DNA from 3 places in the Micromonospora sp. NPDC051296 genome. Region 3 is predicted to be linked to each of the others. Evidence: riboswitches for the same ligand, from Rfam matches in the RefSeq annotation. Region 3 holds a riboswitch; each other region holds the start of a gene.
What was found. Region 3 has a riboswitch for cyclic di-AMP ahead of AB0M52_RS07235 (hypothetical protein). Riboswitches for the same ligand answer to the same signal wherever they lie in the genome.
Positions count from the first base shown of each region.

Region 1: another riboswitch for cyclic di-AMP. It lies ahead of AB0M52_RS19480 (C39 family peptidase); the one in region 3 lies ahead of AB0M52_RS07235 (hypothetical protein).
Region 2: another riboswitch for cyclic di-AMP. It lies ahead of AB0M52_RS00790 (hypothetical protein); the one in region 3 lies ahead of AB0M52_RS07235 (hypothetical protein).

Region 1 covers NZ_JBFBAO010000181.1:2,301-12,683, forward strand. Annotated here, with positions in the region: gene AB0M52_RS19440 (DUF6077 domain-containing protein) at 1-230, opposite strand, end outside; gene AB0M52_RS19445 (TetR/AcrR family transcriptional regulator) at 420-1,019, opposite strand; gene AB0M52_RS19450 (ABC transporter permease) at 1,237-2,136, shown strand; gene AB0M52_RS19455 (ABC transporter ATP-binding protein) at 2,147-2,947, shown strand; gene AB0M52_RS19460 (bifunctional cytidylyltransferase/SDR family oxidoreductase) at 3,106-4,608, shown strand; gene AB0M52_RS19465 (CDP-glycerol glycerophosphotransferase family protein) at 4,653-6,350, shown strand; gene AB0M52_RS19470 (DNA-binding protein) at 6,403-6,615, shown strand; gene AB0M52_RS19475 (alpha/beta hydrolase) at 6,665-7,408, opposite strand; gene AB0M52_RS19480 (C39 family peptidase) at 7,591-8,469, opposite strand; cyclic di-AMP (ydaO/yuaA leader) riboswitch at 8,695-8,838, opposite strand; gene AB0M52_RS19485 (hypothetical protein) at 9,136-9,891, opposite strand; gene AB0M52_RS19490 (hypothetical protein) at 10,131-10,383, opposite strand, start outside.
Region 2 covers NZ_JBFBAO010000003.1:41,733-52,115, reverse strand. Annotated here, with positions in the region: gene AB0M52_RS00805 (cellulose-binding domain-containing protein) at 1-1,259, shown strand, start outside; gene AB0M52_RS00800 (hypothetical protein) at 1,336-1,740, opposite strand; gene AB0M52_RS00795 (STAS domain-containing protein) at 2,197-2,562, shown strand; gene AB0M52_RS00790 (hypothetical protein) at 2,702-3,802, opposite strand; cyclic di-AMP (ydaO/yuaA leader) riboswitch at 3,807-3,938, opposite strand; gene AB0M52_RS00785 (cation diffusion facilitator family transporter) at 4,035-4,952, opposite strand; gene AB0M52_RS00780 (AAA family ATPase) at 5,061-7,175, opposite strand; gene AB0M52_RS00775 (alpha/beta hydrolase) at 7,288-8,220, opposite strand; gene AB0M52_RS00770 (carbonic anhydrase) at 8,369-9,016, shown strand; gene AB0M52_RS00765 (hypothetical protein) at 9,100-9,429, opposite strand; gene AB0M52_RS00760 (DUF3145 domain-containing protein) at 9,741-10,232, shown strand; gene AB0M52_RS00755 (glycoside hydrolase family 3 N-terminal domain-containing protein) at 10,325-10,383, shown strand, end outside.
Region 3 covers NZ_JBFBAO010000041.1:747-11,129, forward strand. Annotated here, with positions in the region: gene AB0M52_RS07215 (hypothetical protein) at 1-980, opposite strand, end outside; gene AB0M52_RS07220 (copper ion binding protein) at 1,012-1,221, opposite strand; gene AB0M52_RS07225 (metal-sensitive transcriptional regulator) at 1,335-1,631, shown strand; gene AB0M52_RS07230 (YibE/F family protein) at 1,930-3,318, shown strand; cyclic di-AMP (ydaO/yuaA leader) riboswitch at 3,485-3,616, shown strand; gene AB0M52_RS07235 (hypothetical protein) at 3,620-4,633, shown strand; gene AB0M52_RS07240 (carbonic anhydrase) at 4,761-5,459, opposite strand; gene AB0M52_RS07245 (MarR family winged helix-turn-helix transcriptional regulator) at 5,663-5,998, shown strand; gene AB0M52_RS07250 (hypothetical protein) at 6,094-6,561, shown strand; gene AB0M52_RS07255 (hypothetical protein) at 6,746-7,534, shown strand; gene AB0M52_RS07260 (alpha/beta fold hydrolase) at 7,577-8,245, opposite strand; gene AB0M52_RS07265 (ABC transporter permease) at 8,373-9,170, opposite strand; gene AB0M52_RS07270 (ATP-binding cassette domain-containing protein) at 9,167-10,084, opposite strand; gene AB0M52_RS07275 (hypothetical protein) at 10,081-10,383, opposite strand, start outside.

The DNA.
Region 1 (10,383 bases), on a different contig from region 3:
CGGAACGTCAGCGACGGCGCGAGGCCCAACGGCAGGGCGGCGTGGTAGAGCAGCGTCCAGAGCGCGAACGCCAGTACGGCGCCGTCGGTGAGCACGGCGGGTATGGCGGCGATCCCCGCCCGGATGCGGCCCAGCACCGCCCGGACCCGGGTGGAACCGATGGAAGTGGGACCGGTCGGCCCGTCGCCCGCTGCCGGCGTGAGTGCGGCGGCGACGGTTTGGTCGGTCATCGACACGGAGCGTCCTTGTCATCGAACGGGCAGTGCGGCGCGCTCAGGCGGTTCCGAGCGCCGTGGCGGCCCCCCGTGCCGCACAAACCACACCGAGAGTAATAGTCGCCCCCGGAGCCGGGTCGAGCGGACGCACGCCGGTCCGGTGCCGGGGCAGGCCCTGCCAGCGGTACCCCAAGCGGGCCCTGCTCAACCAGTGAGGGGCGCCTCACGCTGCCGGGGCAGCGCGTCCTGCACGCCGAGCCCGAGCGCCACCGACTCGACCAGGGTCTCCAGGTAGCTGTCGGTGACCGGGGTGCGGGCGATGGCGAGCCGCCAGTACAGCGGCCCCACGATCAGGTCGACCGCCGCCTCCGGGTCGGTGGCGGCGGGCAGTTCGCCGCGCTGCACCGCCCGGCTGATCAGCCGGCCGGCGACCTCCTGCTGCCGGGCTCTCAGCACGCGTTGGAGGGTCTCGGCGATGGTCGGGTTACGGGCGGCCTCGGCCAGCAGGTCGGGAATGATCTGCGAGGCCAGCGGATGCCGCAGCGCGTGCGCGACCACCTGGAACAGCAGCGCGAGGTCGCCGCGCAGGCTGCCGGTGTCCAGCGCGGGCAGGCGCCCCCCGGCCGCGGTGGCGACCACCTCCAGGACCAGGTCGAGCTTCGAACTCCACCTCCGGTAGATCGCGGTCTTGCTGACCCCGGCCCGGCGGGCCACCGCCTCGATGGAGAGCCGGCCGTAGCCGACCGCGGCGAGTTCCTGCATGAGGGCGCGGCGGATGGCCGTGGTGATCTCCCCACGGAGCACCGCCGCACCGGCGGGTGCGCGCCTCTTCTCGGTCGTCACCTCGGACTCTTCTCGGCTGTCACACAGGACAATGTACCGCAACGACGCTACGGTTGCGTCCCGACGTGTTTCGGACTACTGTCCACCCAGCGGCGAGGCGGCGCTCCACGCACGGCCACGCTAGATTCCATCGTCGCGAAACAATCCGCCAGCACGACAGATCGGAGCGCCCATCCCCATGGCCAACACCGCGCTGGCCGACCCCGACGCCGGCCTCCCCTCAGCCCAGCTGGCCGCCCGGCACGGGCTGCGGGTGGCCGGCCAGCGGCCCTCGCTGCGCCGCTACAGCAGCCAACTCTGGAAGTATCGGCACTTCATCGCCGCGTACGCCAACGCCAAGCTGACTGCCTCGTTCAGCAACGCCCGGCTCGGACAACTCTGGCAGGTGCTCACCCCGCTGACCAACGCGGCGGTCTACTACCTGATCTTCGGGCTGGTGCTCGAACAGAGCCGGGGGATGGACAACTTCATCGCGTACCTCACCACCGGCCTGTTCATCTTCAACTTCACCCAGACCACGGTTCAGCAGGGCACCCAGGCGATCAGCGGCAACCTCGGGCTGATCCGGGCGTTGCACTTCCCCCGGGCCTGCCTGCCGCTGGCCATCACCGTCACCCAGTTCCAGCAGTTGCTCGGCTCGCTGGCGGTGCTGGTCGGCATCGTGCTGGTCACCGGAGAACCGATCACCCTGATGTGGCTGATGCTGGTGCCGGCGGTGCTGCTCCAGACGGTCTTCAACGCCGGGCTGACCATGACGGTGGCCCGGCTGGGCGCCAAGGCCACCGACCTGAAGCAGGTCATGCCCTTCATCCTGCGGGCCTGGATGTACGGCTCCGGGGTGCTCTACAGCGTCAAACTGTTCTCCGAGAACCTGCCGGGCTGGGCCACCGCCCTGGTGCAGTTCAACCCCATGCTGGTCTACATCGAGCTGGCCCGGGTCGCCCTGCTCGAGAACGCGCCGCTGCTCAACGACTCCCTGCCGCTGACCTGGCTGGTCGCGGTGGGCTGGGCGGTCGTGATGGGCCTCGGGGGCTACCTCTACTTCTGGCGCGGCGAACAGGAGTACGGCCGTGGTTGATCATCTCGCAATGTCAAACGACGTGACGGTGACCCTGCCCCGGGTCCAGGAGCGGATCCCGACCGTGGTGGTGGACGACGCACACGTCGTCTACCGGGTGCACAAGGGCGCCGCCGGCAACACCAGCCCGGTGGCCGCGTTCAAACGGATGGTGACCCGCACGTCCGCGCCGAACGTCCGGGAGGTGCACGCGGTCCGCGGCGTCAGCTTCACCGCGTACCGCGGCGAGGCGATCGGGCTGATCGGCACCAACGGCTCCGGCAAGTCGACCCTGCTGCGCGCCATCGCCGGGCTGCTGCCGGTGGAGCGGGGCGCGGTCTACACGCAGGGCCAGCCGTCGCTGCTCGGGGTGAACGCCGCCCTGCTCAACGACCTGCCAGGTGAGCGCAACGTCACGCTCGGCTGCCTGGCCATGGGCATGTCCCCGGCCGAGGTGCAGCGCAAGCTCCCGGAGATCATCGAGTTCTCCGGGATCAACCAGCGCGGCGACTTCGCCTCGCTACCGATGCGCACGTACTCGTCCGGCATGTCGGCCCGGCTGCGCTTCTCCATCGCCGCGGCCAAGCAACACGACGTGCTGCTGATCGACGAGGCTCTTGCCACCGGCGACAAGGCGTTCCGCAAGCGCAGCGAGCAGCGGGTGCGGGAGCTGCGGGAGGACGCCGGCACGGTGTTCCTGGTGAGCCACCAGCTCTCCTCCGTACGGGACACGTGCGAACGGACAATCTGGCTGGAGTCAGGCGTAATCCGGATGGATGGGCCGACCGCAGAGGTGCTACGGGCCTACGAGGCATTCACGAACGCCAAGTAGAATTCGGGTGAACGTACGGTGCCCTGCGGCGCCGCGCGGACCGCGTTGCCACGTTGGGGCGACGCGGTTCGCGCGTTAAGGTTCATCCCGCCGCCGTGTTGGCGGAACCTTCCGTTCACGCACCGCTGACCCATGCATCCCGAGAGCGAGGACCGGCAATGACGCAGGACCAGACCACCGACCCGGGCACCACACCGGAACACCCGGCACCGTGGCGGCCCTCGCGGACGGTGGCCGTGGTGCTGGCCGGCGGCACCGGCACCCGGCTCGGCCTCGGCATCCCCAAGCAGCTGCTGAAGATCGCCGGCAAGCCGATCATCGAGCACACGCTGGCCGTCTTCGAGGGCGCGCCGGAGATCGACGAGATCATCGTGCTGATGGCCGCCGGTCACGTCACCGAGGCGCAGCAGATTGTCAGCAAGGCCGGCTTCCGCAAGGTCACCAAGGTGATCGAGGGCGGTGACACCCGCAACGCCACCACCCGCATCGCCCTGGACGCGGTGGGCGACGAGGACTGCAACATCCTCTTCCACGACGCGGTGCGGCCCCTGCTCAGCGGCCGGATCGTCCGGGAGTGCGTGAACGCCCTGTGGACGTACTCGGCGGTCGACGTGGCCATCGCGTCGGCCGACACGATCATCCAGGTCGACGAGAACGAGTGCATCACCGACATCCCGGTGCGCGCCACGCTGCGCCGCGGCCAGACCCCACAGGCCTTCCGCTCCGGCACCATCCGCGAGGCGTACCGGCGGGCCGAGGGCGACCCGAACTTCGCCGCCACCGACGACTGCGGCGTGGTGCTGCGCTACCTGCCCGGCACCCCGATCAAGGTGATCGACGGCTCGGACGAGAACATCAAGGTCACCCACCCAGTCGACGTGCACCTGGCGGACAAGCTGTTCCAGCTGGCCGCTGCCCAGGTGCCCCGGCTCACCGACCACCGCGCCTACAGCGAGGAGGTCACCGGCCGCACGATCGTCGTCTTCGGCGGCAGCTACGGAATCGGCCACGACCTGACCGATCTGGCCCGCCGCCACGGCGCCCAGGTCTTCCCGTTCAGCCGCTCCAGCACCGGCACCCACGTGGAGCGGCCCGAGGACGTCGAGGCCGCGCTGAAGACCGCCTTCGACGCCACCGGCCGGATCGACCATGTCGTGGTCACCGCCGGGATCCTGGAGAAGGGCGCGCTGACCGAGATGGACGAGGAGACCATCGACCGGGTGCTCCAGGTCAACTTCGTCGGCCCGGTGACCGTAGCCCGGCAGGCCCTGCCCTACCTCCAGCACACCAAGGGCCAGCTGCTGCTCTACACTTCCAGCTCGTACACCCGGGGCCGGGCGGACTACGCGCTCTACTCGGCCACCAAGGCCGCCCTGGTCAACCTCACCCAGGCGCTGTCGGACGAGTGGGCCGAGCTCGGCGTACGGGTGAACATCATCAACCCGGAACGGACCGCCACCCCCATGCGGACCAAGGCGTTCGGCACGGAGCCCGAGCACACCCTGCTCGCTGCCGAGACCGTCGCCCAGGCATCACTGGACGTGCTGATCTCGGATCTCACCGGCCAGGTGATCGACGTACGCCGGCCCCCCGGCGAGACGCCGGCCGCCACGGTGCCCACCCAGACCGACCGTTCAGCGAGCACCACCACCGTCGGCTGACCGGCCGACGACAACCGCGAGTCAACCTCGAAGGCGACACCGAGATGCGTGGTGACCTGGTCAGGAAATTGGCCGCCCGGGGCCTGGCCACCGGTGGGGCGGTCCTGGCGTTCCTCGTGGTCGCGCTCACCGGCGCGACCACCTGGGGGCTCGGCCTGGCGATGGCCGCGCTCGCCGCCACGGTCTGGGAGCGGCGGGTACGCCCGGGTGCCGACAGCGCCGCGGAGACCACGCTGATCGCGGCCGGGGTCCTGGTCGGCTACGCCCGGCAGCTCGACGCCGGCTTCGACCCGGCCCTGGCCGCCACCGCCCTGGTGCTGCTGGGCATGGTGCTGCTCACGGGCCCGCTGCGAGAGGCCGGGAACCGGGAGATCCGCGCCGCGAACCTGCCGGTACGCACCTGGGTGCCGCGGGTCGCCGCCCGCCTCTCCGACGCCGTGGCGGGGCTGCTCGCCGTGCTGGCCCTGGCCGCCCTGGCGGGCCTGCCCGCCGCCGTCGCCCTGGTGGCGAGCCTGCTGGTGGGCGCAGCCGCCGGTGCGGTCGCCCTCGACCTGGCCCGGCGACGGTTCCGGCCGGCCGCCGGCGGGTCGGCGGTCACCCGGGCGCTCCGCCGGCACCAGCCCGAGTTCGTGCTGCACTTCTCCGCCCCGCCCGGATCGGAGTACCAGGTCACCATGTGGCTGCCGTACCTCGAACGGATCGGCCGGCCGTTCGTGGTGATGGTGCGGGAGCCGGAGTCCCTGCCCGCCATCGCGGCGGCCACCACCGCCCCCGTGCTCTACTGCCCCACCCTGCGGAACATGGACGAGGTGCTGGTGCCGAGCCTGCGGGTGGCGTTCTACGTCAACCACGGCGCGAAGAACAGCCACTGCATCCGCTTCACGCAGCTCACCCATGTGCAGTTGCACCACGGCGACAGCGACAAGTCCCCCAGCGCCAACCCGGTCTCGGCGCTCTTCGACCGGATCTTCGTCGCCGGCGAGGCGGCCATCGACCGGTACGCCCGGGCCGGGGTGGAGATCCCGGCCGAGAAGTTCGTGGTGGTCGGCCGCCCGCAGGTCGAGGCGATCGAGGTACGCAGCCAGCCGGCGCGCGGGCTGGCGAACCCGACGGTGCTCTACACCCCCACCTGGACCGGGCACCACGCCGACACCGACTACTGCTCGCTGCCGGTGGCCGGGACGCTGCTGCGGCGGCTGCTCGACCGGGGCGCCACGGTGATCCTGCGGGCCCACCCCTACACCTCGCAGAACCCGGCCTCGGCCCGGCAGCTGGGGCGGTTGCACGAGTTGCTCGCCGCCGACCGGGCCCGCACCGGCCGGCAGCACCTGTTCGGCGCCGCGGCGAGCCGGCTGACCCTGGCCGAGTCCGTGAACCGGGCGGACGCGCTGGTCTCCGACGTCTCCGGGGTGGTCTCCGACTGGCTGTACTCGGGCAAGCCGTACGCGGTGACCGACATGGGTGCCGACGGCGACCGGTTCACCGAACGGTTCCCCCTCGCCGCGTCCGGCTACGTGCTGCGCCGGGACATGGCCGACCTGGACGACGTGCTGACCCGGTTGCTCGACACCGACCCGCTCGCCGAGGCCCGCTGGGCGACCCGGCGGCGCTACCTGGGCGACTTCCCCGCCGAGTCGTACGCCGAGGCATTCCTGGCCGCCGCCCGCCGCGAGCTGGACCCGGCCTGGACCCCGCCGACGCCCCGCTTCGCGACCGGTACGCCGCTCTCCTCCGCCACCTGAACGACGAGCCCGGACGGGTGCGCCGGCATGGCGCCCCGGCTACCCTGACGGCGTGAGTACCCGCGACGTACCGGCGCGGATCGGTGACCTGCCACCGATCGGGCGACCGGCCAACAGCGCCCTGATGGAGGCCGGCGTCACGACGCTGGCCCAGGTGGCCACGCACCGCCGCCGCGACCTGTTGGCCATGCACGGGGTCGGGCCGAGGGCGGTCGACATCCTGGCCGCCGCGCTGGCCGAGCACGGTCTGACCTTCGCCGACTGACGGACGCCGACGAACACGTCGCACCTGCGAGGGTCGCGACGCCGGCGGGTCAGCGCCAGGGGTCGAGCAGGGCCAGCACGGCCGCCGGATCCTCCACGTGGGCGTTGTGACCGAGCCCGGGCAGAGTGGCCACGGGTACGCCGTACTCCTTGAGCTGGGCGTCGGAGACCATCGGGTCGTGCTCGCCACGGGCCAGCACGACCGGTACGTCGATCGCGGCCAGCAGGGCGGTCAGGTCGGGCTCGCCGACAGCGAACGCGACCGGGTCCATCGCCAGCCGCCACCGGCCGTCCACCTGTCGCAGCCCGGCGTCGACCGCGGGTTGGTCGGGGGCGAGGAGCCCGGCCAGGCCGGCGACGCGCAGGTACCGTCGGGCCGCCTCGTCCCGGGTGACGAACCAGGTGACCGGGCGGGCCGCGAGGTCAGCGGCGCGGGCCAGTTCCTCCGGGGACCAGACCGCCTTGATGCCGAGCCCGACCACCGCGTCGACCACCACACCCCGGCTCGCGGCGGCCAGCGCCAAGCCGACCACCCCGCCGAGCGAGTGGCCCAGCACCACCACCCGGTCACCGGCGCCCAGGCTCCCGGCGACCCGGTCGGCGAGACCGGTGAACGAGTATTCCGGCAGCGGGGGCGAAGCGCCGTGGCCGGCCAGATCCGGGGCCAGCCACCGCCCGGGCCACCGCTGTTCGAGCAGCGGCGCCCAGGGCAGCCACACGTCGCCGGTGACGCCCATCCCGTGCAGGAGCAGCAGGACAGACCGGCCGGCCCGGTCACCTGATTCGTCGGCCATGCGCGCAGTCTGCCAGTGCCCGGAGGCGGCGGCGAGACCGGCGACCGGCACACGACACCGGGTGATGCTCCGGGATCCCGCCCGTCGCTGACGTGTGTCCCGGGTGCCGACGCGGGACGGCGAGGGCGCCCGGACCGTGCGGTCCGGGCGCCCTCGTCGTTTCGATCAGGAGGAGCTGCCGGTCAGGAGGAGTAGCCGCGGGTGGCTGCCCAGTTGGCCAGGTCGATGGCGCTCATCCAGTAGGAGTAGTACGACGGGTCGGCCGAGTCGGCGATCTTCACCTGCCGGCCCTCGTCCTCGTAGCCCACCACGGCGATGTAGTGACCGCCGGGGAAGGAGTGCCAGCCGCCGTCGGTGTCGGTGGCGCTGCCGGCGACGTTCACCACGACGGCCCGTCCGTCACTGACGGCCGCCACGACGTCGGTCTGGAGCTGGTCCATCTGGGCCGGGGTGGCCGAGCCGCCACGGATCATGGTGGTCTCGTACGGGCCGTCCTTGACCGTGGCGTTGAGTACGCGGGTGGTGTCCTCGGCCGAGTTGGTGCCGGCGTACGTGGTGCCGAGCTGGGTGGCCAGGGTGTCCTGGTCGCGGTCGATGCCGGCGGCGCTGAGCGCGTTCCGCACGGCGGCCGGGCCGCAGTAGTAGCCGGTCGTCTGGGCCTGGTAGTCGTAGTCGAGGACCTTCGACGCCGGCGGCTTCGGTGTCGCCTTCTTGCTGGTCACGTCCGGGTCCGGCGCGGCCGAGCTGGCCTGCGGGGACGGCGACGCGGCGGCGCTGGCCGGTGCCGCCTCGCTGGCCGGGGCGGCGCTGCTCGGCGCGGCGGTCGACGGGTCCGCCACGACCCGGGCGTCGCCGCGGGATGCGGCGGTGTCGCTTCGCAGCTCGGCGACGGCGGTCGGGGTGTGCGCGGTGGCCGGGCCGTCCTCGGCGCTGGCGAGCAGGGCACCGCCGCCGGTCGCGAGTACGAGCGCGGCGGCCGATGCGGCGACGACCTGGTACGGACGTTCGGTGGCCAGCCGGCGGAGCTGACGCTTGACGGTGTGCTTCACGGAATCCTCCACGGGGCTCAGGGGTGAGCGGCGCACCGGCTCCGGCGGTCAGGTCGGCACGGGTACCGACGACCACCCGAGTACGCGGATGGGCCGTTCAACGGGATGCGCCCGGGACACCGGGCGGCGGCGGTGGGCCGGATCAGCTCGCGGCCACCGGGCCGGCGAGCGCGGGCACCGCAGTGCCGTGGAGGCGGGGGAACAACGGGGGGATAGCAGAGTGCTGCACGAGGTTGGAACTCCTTCCAACACCGCCGACCGGGTTAGCTGACGGATTCGGGCGGGAAGATCGCCCTACCGCGGGCCGAGGCTCGCGGATTCACCCCAGTGGTGCAGTGGGTCCCCGGTTCGCGATAACTCGCGATTGAGCGGGTCGATGCGGCGTCGCCTTTTGCGATCGGTTACCGCACCGGACGGGCCGACACTACTGGTCGGTCATGCCCGTGCCAACCCTCCCTGAGCTGCTTAAACATGATCCAGCTCGGTTATTTTCGGGTATTCGTCAAGTGTCGTCGCTCAATGGGATTCCGGGTGAAACGGGCGCCTGGGGGCAACAACCGGACCGTCCGCCGGCAATGGCGCGGACATTGCGGCAGCGATCGACCCGACTGCGCCCAGTGACCGTTTCTCCACGGGACGTGACCGGGCTCACGGAATCATCGGGCCCCGTGCGGCCGATCAGCCCACCCGGGCCGGCCGCCAGCGCAGGCGTACGGCCGGGCGGCCTACACCCACCCGGTGGGGCGCCGGCAGCCGGTTCGGCCGGAGCCGCTCGCCGGCGGCGTACGCCTCGGCGGAGAGGGCACGGGCCGCCTCGGCGGCAAGCTCGGCCGCCCGCCACGCGTCGCGCTCGCGCTCGGCAGCCGCCCGATAGACGGCCAGGCGACCGTCGCGTACCACCCGGGCGAGTACGATCTCCTGCTCGGCCGGGTGCCGCCGGGGGTCCCAGCCCGCCCGGCGGGCGAGCACGTCGCTGAGCTGCCGGGCCGACAGGTCCCCGCGCCAGTGCGCGGCCATCGCGGCGTGGTGCAGCCAACGCTCCCGGGCGGCGTACTCGGCGGGGGTGCGGGGCGTACGGGGGGTGGGCAGCGCGGCACCGCTCGTGAGCCGCCGGGCCGCGGACTCCGCCTCGTCGTACCCGGCCCAGGCGCGGTCGAGTTCAGCCTGGGCGGCGCGCCACGCGTCGCGCCGCCGTCGGGCGTTCTGCGCGGCGCCGGTCGCCGCCACCGCCACCTCACCGGCGTAGCGGCGCAGGTCGGCCGCGGCGGTCGCGACGGGGTCCTCGACCTGGCCGGTGGGTTCATTGTCCCGCCGGGCCGGCTCGGGTCGGGCGACCAGGGCGGTGAGTACGCCCAGCGCAAGCACGAGCAGGACCGACCAGATGGCGGCGGCCCGGGGTACCTCGATCAGGAACTGGTAGACAACGCTCTCCATGGCGGTTCCTCATGGCAGGTGGTGCGGTGACGGTGGCCGCGCCGACGCCGGGTCGCCTGGTGGCGAGGCCACGGACCCGGTCGGGCGGTGAAAGGTGCATCGGATGGGACGGCGCCCGTGACAGGGCCCGGTCGCAGCGGCCCGGTGCGGGCGTCCAGCCGGCGTGGGCGGCGCGACGGTGGCGGACCGGGACGACCGTGGGGCGGGCGTCCGGTACCGCCGGGCAACGGGCGGTGGACTCAGGCGCGGGGCGGAGCGCGAGCGGTGTCGGCGCCCTGGACGGCCGCGGCGGGAGCGGACCCGACCGCAGCGGCGACGGCTCCGGCGGCGGGCAGTTGCGGCCGGGCGGGCACCGTCGGCAGCGTGCCAGGCACACCGCCCAGGTCGGCGCGGTCCCCAAGGTCGACCCCGCTCGGTGCCACGGCGTCGACCAACCCGCTCGCGGCGGCCAACTCCCACCCGCTGGGTGCCGGCGGCACCACCGCACCAGCC
Region 2 (10,383 bases), on a different contig from region 3:
TCGACGCCGTACCGTCGATGATGTTCACCCAGCCGGTCTTCACCAGCACCACCAGCCTCGACTACGCCGAGGCCAACCCGTCGGTGATGGTCCGGGCCGGCAATTTCACCGACGCCGACCGGCCGAACGACAGCCACGTCGCGTTCTCCACCGACGGCGGGGCGAACTGGTTCCAGGGCACCGAACCCGGCGGGATCAACAACGGCGGCACGGTCGCCGCGGCGGCCAACGGCAGCCGCTTCGTCTGGGCGCCGGGCGACGCCGGCCAGCAGGTCGTCCACTCGGTCGGCTTCGGCAACTCGTGGACCGCCTCGACCGGCATCCCGGCCAACGCGATCGTCGAATCCGACCGGGTCAACCCGAACAAGTTCTACGGCTTCAGCGGCGGCCGGTTCTACCTGAGCACGAACGGCGGGGCCAGCTTCACCGCGTCCGCCGCGACCGGGCTGCCGGCCACCGGCAACGTCCGGTTCAAGGCTCTCCCCGGCAAGGAGGGCGAAGTCTGGCTGGCCGGCCAGGGCGGGCTGTGGCGCTCCACCGACTCCGGAGCCAGCTTCACCAGGTCGACCAACGTCAGCACCGCGGGCAACATCGGCTTCGGCCGGGCCGCCCCCGGGCAGACGTACCCGGCGCTGTACCTGTTCGGCACGGTCGGCGGCCAGCCCGGGGTGTACCGGTCGGACGACGTCGGCGCGAACTGGGTACGCATCAACGACGACCAGCACCAGTACGGCAACGCGGGTGACGCGCTCACCGGCGACCCCCGCGTCTACGGCCGGGTGTATCTGGGCACCAACGGCCGGGGCATCCTGGTCGCCGACCGCGTCGGCGGCACCCCGACGCCGACGCCGACCAGTCCCTCACCGAGCCCCACCAGCCCGACCCCGTCACCCACCTCCCCGTCCCCGACGCCCACCAGCCCGCCCCCGACCAGCCCGCCGCCGTCGCCCACCGGCGGGTGCACGGCCACGTACCAGGTGGTCAACTCCTGGCCCGGCGGTTTCCAGGGCGACGTGGTGGTGCGCAACTCGGGCACCGCGCCGATCAGCGGTTGGACGGTCGGCTGGACGTTCCCGAGCGGCCAGCAGATCACGCAGATCTGGGGCGGCACCCACACCCAGACCGGTGCGACCGTCTCGGTCCGGGACGCGGGTTACAACGGCACTCTCGCCCCCGGTGCCACCGGCACCGCCGGCTTCCTCGCCAGCACCACCGGTGCCAACAGTCCACCCACCACCATCACCTGCACCACCCGCTGACCGTCCACACCGCGGCCAGCACAGCGGGCCCCGTCCGACCGGTACGGTCGGGCGGGGCCCGTCGCTCGGTACCGCGTCAGCGGTCGGTCTCGGCGGGAGAGTCGGGGCGTTCCACGTCGACGAAGTCGATGTCCTCGACGGCCCGGTCGTGACTGCCGGCGGCCCGCGCGGCGGTGCCGGCGGCCCAGCCGATCGCGGCACCGACGAGGGCCGCGCCGACCAGCAACGTCCAGGGCAACGCGGGGCGGCGCCCGGCGAGCGCGTCGAAGGCCCGGGTGGCCCGGTGGCGGGCCTCATCGGCGGCCGAGCCCACCAGATCCCCGGCCCCGTCGGCGAGGCCGGCAGAGGTGTGGCGGGCCGAACGGGCGGTGTCGCGGATGCTGTCCCCCGCGGTGTTGACCGCCGAGACGAGGTGCTGCCACGCCTGGTCCGCGATCCGCTCCGGCTTGCTGCGGCGCTCCAGCAGGTTGGTTCCGATCATGGTGCTTCCCTCCTCGACGGTGCCGAGGCCGGTGCCCACATCAGACCTCGGCGGTTTGCCCGGCGTGCGGCGGTTCGCCATCGGAGGCTGTGCCCCGCCGGATGCCGCCGCAAACCCGGCAGAGTCCTCTCGTGGTTGCCGGTCGCCGTGATGCTTTGCACACCTGGCCACCCCTGGCCGGCCGAGTGCAGGTCGGGGGCGGTTTCCGGCAGGCACGCCGAGGTGCCGGATATCGGACGGGCTGGCGCTGGCCCGCTACCCTGGTTCGTCGGCAAGGGCGATGAGCTAACGTCGAGTGGTAGAACCTGAAAAGTCCGGATATGGGGGACTTGACGTGCCCCTGTCCGCGAATTGCTCATCCCGAGGGGTGGCGACCGAGGCCGTCGGAGGAATACTCTCGGTCGCGGCCCGCGTACTGATGAGGCGCCCGTCAGACGGGCGAGTGGAGGTGCTCGCGTGAGCCTGTCGATCCTGCAGACGGTTCGGCCCGGTGGTGTCATCGAGATCGCCCCGCGGGGCGAGATCGACGTCGACACCGCGTACGAGGTGAAAGAGGCCATTGCCGAAGTGCTGGCCAAGGGGCGTCCGGCCCGGATCGAGCTCAACATGCGGCTGGTCACCTTCATCGACTCGGTGGGCATCAGCGCGATGGTCGCCGGCTTCCAGACCGCCGAGGTCAGCGGTGTGAAACTGGTCGTCACGGAGCCGAGCCGGTTCGTCCACCGGCAGCTCTGGGTGACCGGCCTGCTCGGCCTCTTCGGCGCGCCCGAGCCCTATTACGCCGGTGCCGCCGCGACCCCCGAAGTGCTTCCCGGCGCCTGACCGCCACCGTCCCGGCACCACGGCGCCCGGTGCCACGGCGCGTGGCACCGGGCGGACGGGTCCGCGCGTCGCGGGTAGGGCAGACGAACGGCGCCGGGCGGACCGCCCGCTACGGCGGCCCACCCGGCGTCGACGTGGATCAGTACACCGACAGGTGGACGTGGTTGGTGTGGTCGCTGGACGGGTCGCCGCGCCCGCCGCTGTACGCCCGCCACCCGCTGCTGGGCAGCCAGATCTGCTTGTACCAGATCACGTAGAGCACGGCGAGCCGGTCGGAGTTGTTCACGAAGTACGTCGCCAGGTTGTTGCCGTACGTCCGGTCGCCGCCCGTGGCGACCCCGCCGAAGCCGCCCTTCTGGGCCGCGAAGTCACAGGCCCGACCCTTCGGGTGCTCACCCGAGCCGCCGGACCGGTAGCAGGAGACGTACCGGGTGAAGCCGGCCGCCTTGGCCTGGTTCAGCGCGTGCAGCGTACGCGGGGTGATGCAGCCGTTGGCCGGGGTGGGGTCGTTGACGCTGCACGACTCCGCCGGCCACGAGCCGTCCGAGTTGCGGGGCGCGGGCTTGGCCGTGGGGCTTCCGCCGGTACGCGCCGGAGCGCGGTTGGCCCGCTCCGCCGCCTGAGCCCGCTCGGCCGCCTCGGCCCGCTCGTTGGCCACGGTCAACGCCCGCTCGGCCTGCTCCTTGCGCTTGGCCATCACGGCCACCTGCTTGCGCTGCTCCTGAATCTCGCCGTCGAGCGCCTGCTTCGTTCGGCTGATCTCGTCCCGGGTGGCCTGGAGGTCGCGCAGCGCCCGCTCCTCGTTGGCGGCCACCGCGTCCAAAGCCGCCGCCCGGTCCATGAAGCCCGCCGGGGAACCGCTGTTGAGCAGCGCCGACGCGGCGCCGAGCCGCCCGCTGCGATACGCCTGCGCGGCGATCTGGGCGACCTTGGTGCTGCGCTCGGTGAGTTGGCTCTCGGTCGCCTTGAGCTGGTCGGCCAGCTGGCGCTGGCGCTTGACCGAGCGATCGAGCGCGGCCTTGGCGTCGAGGTAGCCCTTGCTGGCCGCCTCCAACTGGGCGCGCAGCGCCGGGGTGCCGCCCTCGTCGCCCACATCGTCGGGAGGCGCCGCGCGCAGCCCCTGCGGCGCGGCTGCGGCGGGTGTGAACGGGGCGAGCGCGACGCCCAGGGCGACGGCGAGCGCCGCGGCGATCAGGGCCGCCATCCGGGCGGCCGGTCTCACGGTTGCCACTGCTGGCATGCACATGTCCTTCCGTCAGCCGCCGACCGGGTTAGCTGACGGGTTCGGGACGGAAGATCCCTACCGCGGACGCGGATGCACCCCAGGAACATGGTTCCCCGGTTCGCCCTGGCGGGCGATTAGGCGGCGGCCGCCGCCGGCACCGGTGGGTGCCGCCTGGCGGGGGCCGGGTCAGAGCCTACCGGTGCTGGTGGGGACGGTGCAGCCGATGTGACTCCTGGTATTTGTTTCACTACCACTCGACCGCCCCGCAGGCCTCAGGGTTCGCTCCCGGCTCGATCTGCAACGTGGCGTGTTCGATGTGGAAGTCCTCGTTCAGCGCCGCCTGGGCCGCCGCCAACACCGCGCCCACCTCGGCGCCGGGTGCCATGGCCAGGTGGGCCGAGGCCACCTCCATGCCGGAGGTGAGCGTCCAGACGTGCAGGTCGTGGACGCCGGCCACGCCGGGCACCGCGGCCAGCCGGTCGTGCACCGCGGTGACCTGGAGGTGCTCCGGGGCGGCCTGCACCAGGATCCGTACCGCGGCCCGGCCGAGGCGCCAGGTGCGCGGCAGGATGAACGTGCCGATCGCGACCGCGACCAGCGGATCCGCCCACCACCACTCGGTCACCGCGATCAGCAGCGCCGCCCCGATCACGCCCAGTGAGCCGAGCAGGTCCGCCAGCACCTCCAGGTACGCCCCGCGCAGGTTGATGCTCTCCCGTGCCCCGGACCGCAGCAGCGTGAACGCCGCCAGGTTGGCGAGCAGGCCGAGTACCGCCACCACCAGCACCGGCCCGGCGAGCACCTCGGGCGGGTTGCCGAACCGGCGTACCGCCTCGACCAGCACGTAGACCGCGACGCCGGAGAGCAGCACGGCGTTGGCCAGCGCGGCGAGCACCTCCAGGCGGTAGAGCCCGAAGGTGCGCTGCGGGTCGGTGCCGGCCCGGCGGGTGGCGGCGACGGCGGCCAGGGCCATCCCGATGCCGAGCACGTCGGTGAACATGTGCCCGGCGTCCGAGAGCAGGGCCAGCGAGCCGGTCCGCAGGGCGGTACCCGCCTCGATCAGCATCAGGACGCTGAGCAGGGCGAACGCCGCCAACAACCGGCCGGAGTGGCGGTGCGCGGCGTTCGACACCGCGGCGTGGTGGTGGTCATGACCCGCGCCCACGCAGACACTTTCCGTCGTCCACCGGACCGGGGCCGGATCTATGCCAACATCGCTATGTATGCAATCGTCGGTCCACCCGCTCAAGCCGGGTCGGCCCGCCGCGCCGGGTCAGCCGGTCGGGTCGACCGTGGTCAGCCGCTGGGTGGCCCGGGACAGCGCGACATAGAGAGTCCGTACGCCGGCACCGGGCTCCGCACGGATCTCCCCCGGGGCGACCAGCACCACCCCGTCGTACTCCATGCCCTTGGCCTCCAGGCTGGTCACCACCTGGAGTCGCTCCCCGCCGAGCCCGCCGAGCCAGGCCGCGACCTCGTCCCGGCGCGGCACCGGGGTGATCACGCCGACCGTGCCCTCGACCTCGCCGAGCAGGGCGCTCGCGGCCGTCACCAGGCTGGTCTCCAACTCCGCCGCGGGCACCGCCAGTTGGACCGGGTCGACCCCGGTGGACCGGACCGCGGTGGGCAGTGCGAGATCCGGGTACGCCCGACGGATCTCGGCCGCCGCCACCGCGAAGATCTCGGCCGAGTTGCGGTAGTTGGTGGTGAGCGTGAAGCGGTGCCGGCGGCGCTGGCCCAGTGCCTGGTCCCGGGCCCGGGACAGCTCCTGCGGATCGCCCGTCCACGCGGTCTGCGCCGGATCACCCACCACCGTCCAGGACGCCAGCCGCCCGCGCCGGCCGATCATCCGCCACTGCATCGGCGAGACGTCCTGCGACTCGTCGACCACCACGTGGGCGTAGTCCCGGTAGTCCTCGGGGCGCTCGCGGGCCGCCTGCCGGGCGGCCCGCTGCCGGTCGGCGAAGGTGCTCAGCTCGCGGACCCCGCCGGCCAGCTGGAACGGGTCCCGCTTCCGGCGGGCGGGTCGCATCGGCTTGCCGAGCAGCGCGTCCAGCTCGTCGAGCAGCGCGACGTCGGCGACGCTCGGCCCCTCGTCGGCCAACCCCCGGTACGCCTGCCCCAGCAGCCGGATCTCGGCGTTGGAGAGGATGCCGGCGGCGTACCGGCGCAGCCGCTCGGGACCGGCCAGCCAGCCGAGCACGTGTCGGGGATGCAACCGGGGCCACCAGACCTTGAGGAAGTCCCGGAAGTCCGTGCGGTCGATCAGCTCGTCCTCGAAGGCACGCTGCTCGGGCAGCCCGGAGATGCCCAGCCGGCGGGCCTGCGACCAGAGTGCGGCGAGCACCCCGTCGAAGCCGGCCCGGCGTACCTCGTTGCGCCGGGCGCCCCGGGGCAGCGCCCGGTCCCGGATCGCGTCCAGTTCGGCCCGTTCCAGCCGCAGCAACTGCCCCCGGTAGAGCAGGCGCAGCTCGGCCGGGGAGTCGGGCACCGCGTCCCGGGCCGCCCGCTCCAGCACCCGGCGCATCCGCAGCGAACCCTTGACCGCCGCCACCTCGGGCGGGTCGGTGCGGCGGGCCACCAGCCCGGGAAAGAGGGTGCCCAGCGAGTGCAGGGTGGCGGTGTTCTCACCCAGCGACGGCAGCACCGAGGCGATGTACTCGACGAAGACCGAGGACGGACCGACCACCAGGATGCCGCCGCCCGCGTACCGGCTGCGATCGGCGTAGAGCAGGTACGCGGCGCGGTGCAGGGCGACCGCCGTCTTGCCGGTGCCCGGACCGCCGGAGACGATCGTGACACCGGAACCGGGGGAGCGGATCGCGTCGTCCTGTTCGCGCTGGATGGTCGACACGATGTCGCGCATGCCCCGCCCGGTGGCCCGGGACAGGGTGGCCAGCAGCGCCCCGTCGCCCACCACCGGCATGTCCGGCGGCGCGGCGTCCGGGTCGAGCAGGTCGTCCTCGATCCGGGTGACCCGCTCCCCGCTGGACTGGATCGTCCGGCGCCGCACCACGCCGAGCGGCTCGGCGGGGGTGGCCCGGTAGAACGCGGCGGCGGCCGGGGCCCGCCAGTCCACCACCAGAGTGGTGGCGTCCTCGTCGCGGATGCCGAGCCGCCCGACGTACAGCACCTGCCCGTCGTGCAGGTCGAGCCGGCCGAAGACCAGCCCCTCGTACTCGGCGTCGAGCAGGTGACGTCGCTGCGCGGCGTGGAAGACCATCGCGTCGCGCTCGACCAGCGCGCCGAAGTTGCCGACCCGGGCCAGCCGGTAGCCGTCCCGTTCCGCGCGCACCGCGGATCGGCGCAGCTCGGCGAGGCGTGCGTACACCCGGTCGAGATGCCGTTGCTCGGCGGCGATCTCCTGATCCAGGGTGCTCTGATCCACCGCTCGCTTCTCCTCGTGACGCCGCCCGGCCAACCGCACGAGATTACGCCCCGCGTCGAAGATGCAAGGAAGGGCACCTTGTTAACGCCTGCGGTAGAGCAGGGGCCCCTTCTTAACGGCGCGCCCGCCGGGCGGCGGTGCGGGCGGGGGTGGCGTCGAGGACCCGGCGCAGCACGGCGGACAGGGCGGCGTTGACCTCGTCGGGGCGCTCCATCATCAGCATGTGGCCGGCACCGGGACAGACGGTCAGCTCGGTGGCCGGCAGCGCGGCGGCGATCGACTCCGCGCACGGTGGCGGGGTGAGTCGATCCCGGTCGCCGACCAGGGCCGCCGCCGGCAGGTGGGCAAGCGCGGCGAGCGTCGCCAGCCGGTGCTGGACGCCGATCGACACCCGGAAGCCGCCGATCGAGCGCAGCGAGGCACGGGCCACCGCCGACGTGACCAGGCGGATGTCGGCCGGGTCGCAGCGGTCGCCGAAGAGCATCCAGCGGATGCTGGGCCGCAGCGCGCGCAGCAGGGCCTGGGGCGGCCGCCACGAGCCGCAGCGGGCCATGATCCCGGCCCCGGTGGTCTCGGCCAGCCGGATCACCCGGGCGACCCGCGGCGACAGGCCGTAGACGGTGTGGGTGTGCCCTTCGGCGGTGGTGGAGACGAAGACCAGCCCGGCCACCCGCCGCGCGAAGTGCCCGGGGTGGCGGTGTGCGTACTCCATGATCGTCATGCCGCCCATCGAGTGGCCGACCAGCACCACCCGGCCGGCCGGGACGACCGCGTCCAGCACCGCCGCCAGGTCGTCACCGAGCTGGGCCAGGGTGGCCGTGGGCAGCGCCATGCAGCTGGAGCGGCCGTGCCCGCGCGCGTCGTAGGTGACCACCCGGACCGACCCGAACGCCGTACGCAGGGCGGCCAGCTGCCGGTGCCAGCTGCGCCCGTCCAGCGTCCAGCCGTGCAGCAGCACCGCGGTGACCTCGGCGTCCGCCGGCCCGGTGGCCTCCACGTGCAGGCGTATGTCGTCGGGCAGTCGTACCTCGACGGGCTCTGGCACGCCACCTCCCCAGGGCCGTGCGGATCCGTAACGCCCGGGATACCCGTTGGTAACACCGGTACCCGCCATGACACCACGCGAACCGGGGTGGTGAGAAGATTTCGGAACCCGGTTCCTTGTCCGCGACGATCCGGTCAAGCTGGGTGACATGGCAGTGTCGCGGGCGGCGCCCCCGGGCTCCGCGCCGGGTGACCGGGCGCGCGGGGGTACGCCCCGGGTGGCCCTGGCCGAACTGCTCGCCGGCAACCGGCGGTTCGTCAGCGGTCAGCCGGTGCACGGGCACGACGTGACCGCGGCGGCGGCGAGCGCCTCCGGCGACCAGCAGCCGTACGCCGTGCTGCTGGGCTGCATCGACTCGCGGGTGCCGCTGGAGGCGATCTTCGACCAGACCTTCGGCTCGATCTGCGTCATCCGGACCGGAGGCCACGTGCTGGACCGGGCGGTGCTCGGCTCGATCGAGTACGTGGTCGACGTACTCGGCGTACCGCTGGTGATGGTGCTGGGGCACGAGCGCTGCGGCGCGGTGGACGCGACGGTCGGCGCGCTGCGCACCGGCCGGCGGCCGGACGGCGCCCTGGCCCACCTGGTCGACCGGATCGCGCCCGCGGTGACCGAGGTGGGGGTCGACGACCCGCAGGTACAGCCGCTGGCGGTCCGCCGACACGTCCACCGTACGGTGGCCGCCCTGCGCGCCGACCCGCTCCTCGCCGAGCCCCTGGCCGCCGGCCGGGTCGCCGTGGCCGGCGCCCTCTACGACCTCTCCACCGGCGAGGTCGCCCTCCTCGACCCCCCGTAACCGGAGTGGGAGTGGGGGGAGACGCGTGAACGCCCGTCGGCGGAGCCGACGGGCGTTCAGGCTTGTGCTTGGTGGGGGAGGGCTCAGCCCTCGAAGACGCCGGCCTCGACGAGGCGCTTCTCGGTGGCGTCCCAGCCGTCGCCCGGGTGGATGGCGTTGAGGCTGTTGATCTCCGCCCGGATCTTGGTGGCGTGACCGGCGGTGGCCAGCGTCCGGATCTCCTCGATGAAGGCCTCGGAGTCCGTGCGCAGGTGCGCGGTCTTGCCGTTGGTCAGGTTCCGCACGTAGGCGTGCTTGCCGCCGTTGAGCGGGATGAGGTACTTGAACTCGCCCAGCACGCTGAGTGCGCCACCCTGGCCAGCCTGGCCGGCCCGGACTGACGCGCGCGCGGTCTTAGAGGTGTTGCTCGCCACGGAGGTACTCCTTGCAAGACGTACGGAGGACGGAATGTCCGGGGGCTGTGCGGGTGACACCGGAGGGGTGACCCCGCGAAAGACGTACGCGGCACAGGCCGCCGATGGAACTGTACACGACCCACGATCCTGGCTGGTCATCGCGGCGTCACGAGGTGGAACGGCAGTCACCTGTCCGGGTATTCCGGCCGGCGGATTCGGCGATTCCCTGGCGCACCATCCGTCACACCAGTCATCATGTGTTCCAAGCAACGCACCCGGCCCGGGTGAGGTCGTAGGGGAAGACGCACCTCGCTCTCCGGGAGGTCACCGTGCCAACGCGTGGCGTCGTATACGTCCACTCGACCCCGCTCGCCGTGTGCTCGCACGTCGAGTGGGCGATCGCGCGCGTCCTCGCCGCGCCGGTCAATCTCCAGTGGACGGCTCAACCCGTCGATCCCGGCTCCCGCCGGGCCGAGTGCGGGTGGTCCGGCCGCCCGGGGACGGGCGCCGAACTGGCCGCTGCCCTCCGGCAGTGGCCCATGATCCGTTTCGAGGTAACCGAGGAGCCCAGTCCGGGGGCCGACGGCGAACGCTTCATGTACGTCCCGGGCCGAGGGCTGTTCCGGGCCACCGTCGGCGCCGCCGGGGACATCCAACTCGGCGAGGACCGACTACGCAGCATCATGGCCGCCGTGCGGGGACCGGAGGCCCTCGCGCACGCCCTCGACAAGGCGCTCGGCAGCGCGTGGGACGCCGAACTGGAGCCGTACCGCTACGCCGGGGACGGCGCGCCGGTGACCCTGCTTACCCGGGTCGGCTGAGCGGCCCGGGGCGACGGCCGGGGCCGGCTGAGCGATCCGGGGCAACGGTCCGGCCAAGGTCGAGTTGCCCCGATACGCGGTGAGCTGGTGGGATGGTCCGCGTGTCGCCTACCCCTCGGCGCGTCACCGCCGCGCTTGTCGCCGTGATCGC
Region 3 (10,383 bases):
CCGTCGTCGGGTGCGGTCCCGGGGGGCACCGGCACGCTGCCCGGGTCGCCGACGTGCACCGTGAACTCGGCGGTGCGCACCACCCCGCCGTGCCGGAAGTCGAGGTAGAGCCGGTACGCGCCGGCCGAGGGGAACTCGGCCGCGAAGGTCACCTGGGGGCCGGGTGCCGTCCGCCCGTCGCCCGGGGCGCCCTCCGGATGCACGTGCAGGTATGCGAGGTCGCCCTGCCGCAACGCGACCAGGTGACCGTACGCACCCAGGTACGGCTCCAGGTCGGTGACCGGTACGCCGTCGCGGCTGACGGTCAGCGCCAGCGTCGCGGTGTGACCGGGCTGCGGCGCGCCGTCGAGGGTGACCGTGTAGCCGTCGACCGTGGTGCTGCTCGCCGGGGCGGGCAGCGGTCGCTCGGTCAGGTCGCCGGGGACGGTCACGTCGACGCCGAGCGTCAGTGGCTCGGCGCCGGTCGGGGTGAAGTCGGCGAACGCCCGCCACACGCCGGGACCGCCCAGCGGCGAGGCGACCCGCCAGCTGCCGTCGGCGGCCAGCTCCGGGTGCACGTGCCGGAAGCCGGAGAGGTCGCGCCGGGCCACGATTAGGTGCATCCGCTTGTCGTGGGCCACGTCGTACCTGGTCACCGGGTCGCCGTCGGGCCCGATGATCCGGAAGGCGAACTCGCCCTCGGGCGCCTGGACCGGTAGCAGGGTGTAGCCGCGGTCGGAGACGAGCAGTCCACCGGGCAGATGCCCGGCCGCCCCGTCGTCCTGCCCGGAGGCGTTGCCGTGCCCGGCCGCTCCGTCGTCGTGTCCTGGCGCGGGTTCGTGCTCGGGCGCGGCGGAGCCGTTGTCGCTGTGACTGTCCGGGTCGTGGCCGGTGGCGACGACCGGGGCGACGGGACCGGTCACCTGACCGACCCCGTACGCCGTCCCGAACACCGCCGCGAGACCGAGCGCGAAGCCGCTCAGCTTCGTCGCTGTGTTCATCGTGGCACCTCGGTTTCCCCGCCCGTCGCCGTCAGGCGCCGGCCAGCTCGTATCCGGCTTCGTCGACGGCCGCACGCACCGCGGCGTCGTCCAACGGCTGGTCGCTGTTGACGGTGACCCGGCCGGCGGCCAGGTCGACCTGGACCTCGTTGACACCCGGGATCGCACCGACCTCGGCGCTGACCGCACTGACGCAGTGCCCGCAGGTCATGCCCTGCACCTGGTAAGTCGTGGTGACCATAGAACTCTCCTCTCCACGCCCCGCCCGGGGGCCGAGCACGCTTCGAAATACCCGCCGGGGGTATCCCTTGGCTGACCGTACCATACCCCCTGGGGGTAGGTTATTCTCGTGACATGACCACACCTGCGCCGATCCGCGGCTACACCGCCAGCAAGGACCAGCTGCTCGCCCGGCTGCGCCGCGTCGAGGGTCAGGTACGCGGCATCGAGAAGATGGTCGACGACGATCGCTACTGCATCGACGTGCTCACCCAGATCTCCGCCATCCAGGCCGCGCTGGACAAGGTCGCCCTCGGGCTGCTCGACGGGCACGCCCGGCACTGCATGCATGAAGGTGCCGCGGAAGGCCGCGCCGACGAGATGGCCACCGAGATGATGGCCGCCGTCGGCCGCCTGATGAAGCGCGGCTGACGCCGGAGGTGTCGCGAACCGCCGACACACGCTCGCGAACTGCGTTTTGATGTCGGGCTGGCTACGATTCGCAAACGATGGCCAGCCGAAATCCGTGCCTCCCGGCCCGCACCCGCCGTCGGGCGTATGGCCCCGCCGCTCTCCGGCGGCCATCGAGAGTCGACCCAGGGCTCACGGTGCGCAGTCACCCCGCCACGTTCAGTCGACCCGCACTGTCGATCGCGACCGCCGTACGGCGGCGCTGAACCGACTCGCCCGCCGACACGTACTTCGCCGTGGAATCGTTGGGAGACATTGAATGGGCGCCGACCACACCCGTTCCGCTCCGCCCGCCCCGCCCGGGGTGCGGCGGATCCTCATCGTGACGGTGGTCCCCCTCATCCTCGTCACCCTGGTCGCCGCCATCGTGCTCTGGCCCCGGGACGCGCCGCGCCCCGAGGCCGCCGACGAGGCGCCCCGCTACCACGGCACGGTCACCCGGGTGGTGACCGAAGCCTGCCCGCCCAACCCGGTGGTGCCGGAGGGCACCCCGACGACGGCCGAGGGGCCGTGCGGCACGGTCACCGTACGGGTGCAGGACGGCCCGGACGCGGGCCAGGAGGTGCAGACGCCGATCCCGGCCGGGCCCGGAGCGCCCCGGGTCAGCGCCGGTGACGACATCATCCTGGTCCCGCTGATCGACCCCGAGGATCCGTCGATCAGCACCTACAACATCGCCGAGCACCAGCGGGGCATGTCGCTGATATGGCTCGCGGTGCTGTTCGCCGCCGCCATCGTCGCCTTCGGGCGGCTGCGCGGACTGGCCGCCCTGGCCGGCCTGGCGGCCAGCTTCGCCATCCTGCTCACCTTCGTGCTGCCCGGCATCAGCGCCGGCCAGCCGCCGTTGGTGATGGCCATCGTCGGCTCGGCGTTGATCATGTTCGTGGTGCTGTATCTGACACACGGCGTGTCCGCGCAGACCTCGGTGGCGGTGTTGGGCACGCTCGGCGCCCTGGTGATCACCGGGCTGCTCGGCCTGGCCGCGACGTCGGCCACCCATCTGACCGGCTTCGGCAGCGAGGACGCCACCACGCTCTTCATGTTCCGGGCCGACGTCGACCTGCACGGCCTGCTGCTGGCCGGCATCATCATCGGGTCGCTGGGTGTGCTTGACGACGTCACGGTCACCCAGGCCGCCGCCGTCACCGAGCTGAGCCACGCCAACCCGAACTTCTCCCGCCGGGAGCTGTACCGCTCGGCGACCCGGGTCGGCCGGGCGCACATCGCCTCGGTGGTCAACACCATCGTCCTGGCGTACGCCGGTGCGTCGCTGCCACTGCTGCTCCTGCTCACCGCCGACTCCCGCGCGCTGGGGCAGATCGTGACCAGCGAGTTCCTTGCCCAGGAGATCGTCCGCAGCGTGGTGGCCACGCTCGGGCTGATCGCCGCCGTACCGCTGACCACCGCCCTGGCCGTGATGGTGACCACCGCCGGTCGACGCCCGAGGCCCGACGGTGACGAGCGCCGCACACCCGACGGCGACGGGCAGACCGCCACCACCGGCGACCGCACCTCCAGGGCTCCCCGGCCGGCGACGGACCGGGCCGAGGCGCTCCGCGCGCTCAGTTCACCGCGTACCGGCAACACGTCCCCCGCCGCCCCGTCGGGGTGGCCCGAACCAGACAGGAGCACGGACACCACATGGTGACACTCCTCAGCGTGACCGCCGCGGCCGATGCGGCCGGCATGGGTGTCGCTGGTCACCCACCGCGATTACGAAATGACACATCTAGTCGGGTTCAGGGCGTAGAGGGCCACATCGACTGTCGGGTAACCTCACTGCCGGTCACCGCCGAAGGCGCGCAGCGGCGCCTGCGGTGCCGCCGCCCAATCGCCGTCAGGCGAGCCGGGGACCCAGGTACGTGGGGTGAATCCGCGACAGCGGTAGGGGCCACTTCCGTCCCGAACCCGTCAGCTAACCCGGTCGGCGGTCGATGGAAGGGAAGACAGTGACGGCACCCCTACGCCGCTGGTTGACACCCGTGGTGGCCGTGTTCGCCGCGTTCGCCGTATTCGCCGGTCCTCTGCCGGCAATGGCCGCGCCGACGCCCCCCAAGCCCGCGGGGCATGACGACGATCCGCCGATGCTCAACGAGTTGATCGAGGCGACCAACCGGGACTACTCCAAGGCCAAGAACAAGCTGGAGAAGTCCAAGAAGCGGCAGCTCGAACTCGCCGTGGAGGTCGGCCGCGCCCAGGCCGACCTGGACGCGCTCTCCCCACAGGTGGCCGAGATCGCGACGCAGTCGTACCGCAGCGGCCGGGTCGGCGCGATCGCCCTGCTGTTGCAGAGCAACGCCCCCGACTCGTTCATCGACCGCGCCTCCGCGCTGGACGAGCTGAACCTGTTCAACGACAAGAAGCTCGGCGAGGTCAACGCGGTCAGGCACCGCGCCCAGCAGGCCAAGCTGGCGCTCGACGCCGAGGTGCGCGAGCAGCAGAAGCTGACCAACGACATGGCCCGCAAGAAGAGCGACGCGGAGAAATCGCTCCGGCTGGTCGGCGGCACCGGCCTCACCGGCGGCCTGGTGTCGGCCACCTCCCCGGTCGCCCGCGTCGGGCCGAACCGGGCGGCGGACGGCGGCTGGAAGTCCGAGTCGTGCAACCAGAACGACCCGACCACGTCGGGCTGCATCACGCCGCGCACCTTGCACATGTACAAGGAGGTCAAGCGGGCCGGCTTCAACCGGTTCGTCGGCTGTTACCGACCGGGCGACAAGTGGGAGCACCCCAAGGGCCGGGCCTGTGACTGGTCGTTGCAGAACAGCGGCTTCCGCCCCTGGTACAACAACGACATGCGGATCTACGGCAACAACCTGGCGGCCTTCCTGGTCCGCAACGCCGATCGGCTGGGCGTCTACTACGTGATCTGGAACCGGCAGATCTGGTTCCCGGCGACGGGCTGGAGTTCCTACAGCGGCCCGTCGAACCACACCGACCACGTGCACGTGTCATTGCTCTGAGCGCCACCGGGCGACGCACCGAGGGCCGTTCCGCCACCCGGCGGGACGGCCCTCGCCGTTTCGGAGGTGATGCCGAGGGTGTCGCCGACGGTGCGGGCCGGCGCGGTGACCGCAGCGGCGGCGTCCGTCAGGCGGCGGGCGCCACCGCGCCGGCCAGCTCGGCCGGTTCCGCGGCCACCGCCCGCACCTCACCGGCGGCCAGCCGGTACGACATGCCCACCACCGCGCACCGCCCGGCCGCCACCTCGGCGGCGAGCGCCTCGGAGGAGGCCAGCATCGCCTCGACGGTCTGCGCGATGTGGATGTCCACGATCCGGTCCAACTCGTCCACCCCCGCGTCCTGCGCCCGGCGCAGGCTGGGCACCACGGCGTCCACCACGGCACGCAGGTGACCCGGCGGCCGGGTACCGGTGGCCACCGCGTCGCGGGCGGCCTGCACGGCGCCGCACGAATCGTGCCCGAGCACCACCACCAACGGCGTACGCAGCACGGCCACCGCGTATTCCACGCTGCCCAGCACCTCGGGCCCGACGGTGTGCCCGGCGGTGCGGACAACGAAGAGGTCACCCAGCCCACGATCGAAGATGATCTCGGCGGCCAGCCGGGAGTCGGAGCAGCCCACGATCACCGCGAACGGGTGCTGTTCCGCCGCGACGGCGGCCCGGCGTCCGGCGTCCTGGTGCGGGTGCCGGAGCACGCCGGTGACGAATCTCCGGTTGCCGGCGGTCAGCTCGGCGAGCGCCCGCTGCGGGGCGCCGGGAAGATCCGCGGTGAGGTACTCGCGTTCCGGCCCTGGCTGCGCGCCGGGCGGTCCGGATCGACTCATCCGGCTTCACCTCGTTTCTCGGTGGAATGCCTGGTCATCCCGGCCGACGCTGGTCGCGGGCTGCCATCACCGTCACACGCAGCACAAGATGCGTCAAGCTATGCGTGATATGCATTTCATGTATCCCTCGACGCTTGCATACGAGCGGGCGGGCGCGCAAATGCGCCGGCGCGGCCCGGAGAACCCGAAGGGCAGGTCATACGATGGCGAACATGGCGACCACAGGCGAGCGGGAAAGCACCCGGAACTGGACGTTCCTCACAAACCACGCGCATGTGCTGCTCGCCATCGCCCGCAACCCCACCGCCCGACTGCGCGACGTGGCCAGCGAGGTGGGCGTGACCGAACGGGCCGCCCAGGCCATCGTCGCCGACCTGGAGGCGGGCGGCTATCTGCACCGCACCCGGGTCGGCCGGCGAAACGAGTACACCCTCAACCCGGCTGGCCGGTTCCGCCACCCGGCGGAAGCCGACCGTCAGGTCGGTGACCTGCTGGCCCTGTTCACCAAGGAGCCGGTGGGCGGCCCCGCAGAGCACTAGCGAACGCTCGTCCACAGCGGACGGGGTGGCGCGCTTCACGATCCGCGTACCGTCGTCGCGGTGCGATCATCCGACCACGGGGATAGGTTGGACGCGTGCCCTCCGTCGCGTTCGCCCGTCCGATGTGGCCGGCGACGCTGCGCGCACTGCGGGAGCTGACCCGCCTGGCGCTGGCGACCCTGGCGCTCGCCGCCGGCCTCGGCGGTGCCGCCGCCTCCGGTCTACCGGACCGGCCCGCCGCCGATCTCGGCAGCCGGCCGATCGCCGCCGAACCCGCCGCCCGGCCCTTCGCCGCCGAGCTTCCGGCCCGGCAGGTCGCCGCCGATCTCGGCACCCGGTCGATCGCCGCGACGATCGTGGCGCAGCCGGCCGTCGAGGCCGTTCGGGCGGCCGACGGGCTACCGGCCCGGCAGGTGCAGGCGCTCGCTCAGGCTGGGCCGCCGGCCCAGCACATTGACGCCGTGTCCGGTCCGGCCGCCGCCGTCCTGGCGCACCACGTCGCCGCCCCGCGCCCCGCAGCCGGCCACGGCGAACCGACCCGGCGCGGCCCGCCCGGCGCCTGACCGAGGGCGGGCCGAGGCCCACCGGGGTCACCGCACCGGCCCAGACGGGCCCGTGCGCCGCGTTCGCGGTTGACCCATCGCTCAGCCGTCCGGCCGAGCGTTTACCTGGGCGAGCCCCATCCACCCCACGCCGATTCCCGTCCACCACAGTCGACGACCCTCATCCGACCGCGAGGTGTTGATGATGCGAACCGCACTCTCCCCCGTCCTGCTCGACGTGCCCCGGGCCGCCGCGATCTGGCTGAGCCTGCTGGGCGTGGTGACGCTCGCCGTCGCCGGTCTGCTGCTGCGCCCCCGACTCCTCCGCTTCGACGCGGGCGCCCGGATCCGCGAGGCCGCGCTGCCCAGCCGGTCAGAGCACACCGAGGAACAGCGGGACCAGGACCGCTGGGCCGAGGAGGTGGCGGTAGCCGCCGGCCGGGCCGAGGCGACGGCGCATCGCCGACGCGACGAATGGCTCGCCACGCAGGACGAGGCCGAGCAGTCCTGGCAGGCGTACGAAGCGGCGGAGGCGGATGTCCGTCGGTTGTCGGGTGCCACCGGCATGCCGCTGCCGCAGACCCCACACACCCCCGCCGAGTACGCCGACCGCGAGCGCTGGCTGCATCGGGCGGCCCTGGACGCGTACTGGCGGCGGGAGCTGTCGGTCGAACAGCTCAGCGATGTCTTCGCGCACCGGGGCTGGGATCCCCGGCTGCACCCGGTCGAGCAGGAGTTGATGCTGCGCCGGGCGGTACGCGACCACCTCTTCGCCCGCCAGCGGGCGGCGCGGAAGCGGGAGCAGGACGCCTGGCGGAGTGCGGAACTCGCCGCGGCGGCGGCGCGCAGCCTGCGGGAGGAGGCGGTCTCCGCGCTCCTGCCGGCGGCCGAGGGGGCCGATTCGGTGCTGCCGCTGACCGCGCTCGGTGGCGTCGAGCAGACCCGGGAGATTCCCACCGCGGTCGTCGGCCGGGCGCCGGTCGCCGCGTACTGATACCGACCTGCGGCACCTCGGGCCGGCCGGCCCGTCGGCGACTCAGGCCCGGGCGGGCTGTGGGTGCAGATGGTCGTGGAACCAGCCGGCCGCCGCCTCGGCGACCTGCTCCAGGGTGCCGGGTTCCTCGAAGAGATGGGTCGCACCGGGGATCAGCCGCAGCTCGGCCGGTGCCGTCAGCTGACCCAACGCCTGCTGGTTGAGGGCGATGACCTGCTCGTCGAGGTCACCGACCAGCAGCAGGGTGGGGGCGCGCACCTGCCCGAGGGCGGCACCGGCGAGGTCGGGGCGGCCACCCCGGGACACCACCGCGTGCACCAGGTCCGGCCGTTGCGCCGCGGCGACCAGGGCGGCGGCGGCACCCGTACTGGCACCGAACAGACCGATCGGGGCCCCGCCGACGGGCCGCTCGGCGGCCAGCCAGTCGACGATTCCGGCCAGCCGGCCGGCCAGCAGCCCGATGTCGAAGCGCAGCTCCGCGGTTACCGCGTCCACCTCGTCCTCGTCGGGCGTGAGCAGGTCGACCAGCACGGTGCCGAGCCCGCCCTCGTTCAGCGCGTGCGCGACGGCCACGTTGCGGGGGCTGTGCCGGGAACTGCCGCTGCCGTGCGCGAACAGCACCACCCCGACCGGTTCGGCCGGCACCAGAAGGTCAGCCGGCAGGTCAGCGTTTCCCGCCGGGATCGTCACCGCACTGCTGCGAACGTCCATCTCACCCTCCCGGGTACGTCCCTCGCCCGCCCGGGTACCCCGACTGGCCGGTCCCACGCCGCCCTAGCCGTCGCGTGTCACGGCGTGGATACCTGTGGGCTGTCCGGTGCGCGTGGTGCCGTGGTGGTCAGGTGATGTCGCGGCGCATGGGAATGATGACGGCGAGGGCGGATGCGGTCAGCGCATATGCCGCGAGCAGCAGCGCGCCGGCGGCCGGTGGTAGGAGTTGGACGGCGGTACTGCCGAGTTGTTCGGACATGGCGTCTGCGAGGTAGGTGAAGTCGGTGAGCGAGGCGGTGGCCCCGCCGGGCAGCACCGGGTAGAGCAGGTTCACGCCGGGGATCATCATGAGCAGCGTCTCGCCCAGGTACAGGTAACCGATCACCACGCTCAGCGCCGCGACCTGGTTTCGGATCAGCGCGCCCATGCCGACGCCGATGAGCAGGTACACGAGCATGGCGATGCCGATGCGGGCGAGCAGCGCGACCAACGTGCCGGCCGGCAGGCCGAGCGAGACGCCCCGGAGGGCGGCGACGGCGAAGAGGGCCCCGGCGGCGGTGCCGGCGAGGACGAGCCCGTACGCCAGGCCGGCGACGCCGTACGTGACGAGCTTTGCCGCCAGTACCTGCCAGCGGCGTGGCACGAACAGGAAGGTGACAGCGGCGGTGCGGTGCCGGTACTCGGAGGTGACGGCGACGGTGCCGACGGCGGCCGGTACGAACGCGGTGTAGCCGAGAATGCCGAGCATCGAGCGGATACCGGTCTCGGTGTCCAGTCCGGGCATGGGCGGGTCGAAGTTCTCCGGCCCGACCAGCGCCATCGCGCCCATCATGCCGCCGCCGAGCAGTGCGGCGGCGACCAACAGCCCGGCCCACATCCGGGTGGCGAACAGCCTGCGGAACTCCGCCTTGATCAAGAGGTTCATACGATGGTCGCCCTGTCCGTGGTCAGGTGGAGGAAGAGCTGTTCGAGGCTGGTGTTCTCGATGACCAGTTCGTGTATCCGCAGCTGGTGTGCGGCAGCGAGATCGGCGACGCTCGGCGCGTCCAGCCCGCGTACCCGCAGCCGGCCGGTGCCGACGGTCTCGACGTGCAGGGCGTCGCCCGCGGGGGTGGCCGCGAGGGCTGCGGCCAGCCGGTCGGCATCGGGCGTGCTGACCAGCACGGCCGGCGGTCCGGCGAGCTGCGACCAGGGGCCGGCGGCGACCAGTTCGCCCCGCCGGATCACCACCACGTCGTCCACGAGCTGCTGGATCTCGCTGAGCACATGGCTGGAGATCAGGACGGTACGCCCTTCGTCAGCCAGTTGGCGCAGGAAGCCGCGCAGCCAGGCCATGCCTTCCGGGTCGAGGCCGTTGCTCGGCTCGTCTAGCAGGAGCACCCGGGGGTCGCCGAGCAGTGCGGTGGCGAGGTTGAGCCGCTGCCGCATGCCGGTGGAGAATCCGCGGGTGTGCCGGCCGGCGACCTCCGCGAGGCCGAGCAGGTCGAGCAGGTCGGTGACCCGGCTGTCCGGGTAGCCGCCCATCGCGGCGTAGACGCGCAGGTGGTCGCGGGCGGTATGGCCGGGGTGGAAGGCGCTCGCGTCGAACACCGCGCCGACGGTGCTCGACGGCCGCGCCAACCGGCGGTACGGCCGGCCGCCGATCGTCGCGGTGCCGGTGGTGGGCGCGACCAGGCCGGTCAGCATGCGCAGGGTGGTCGTCTTGCCGGCGCCGTTCGGGCCGAGAAACCCGGTGACCACCCCGGGCTCGACGGTGAAGGTCAGATCGCGTACGGCGGTGACTTCGCCGTACTGCTTGGTGAGGTGGGAGACCTCGATCGCGAGGCGGTCGCCACTCATCGGCCGGCCGCTTTCGCGCGTGCGATCGCGTCCACGAGGCCGGGCGCGGCCGGGCTGGAAAGCACGACTTCGTCGAACTCACCACCCGCGAGCGCCCGCTCCAGGACGAGATGCAGCCCCGGCTCACCGCGGCGGGCTACCACGAGTTGCCGAGGACCGCCGTACAAACCCCAGATGCCGATCTTGACGACGCCGGACACCACGAATCCGCGCCGAGCGCCGCGCGCCAGGCGGACCGGGTCGTCGACCTGGACGGCGTGCCGCACCGCTGTGACGGGCAGCGCCAGCCGCTCCCGTCC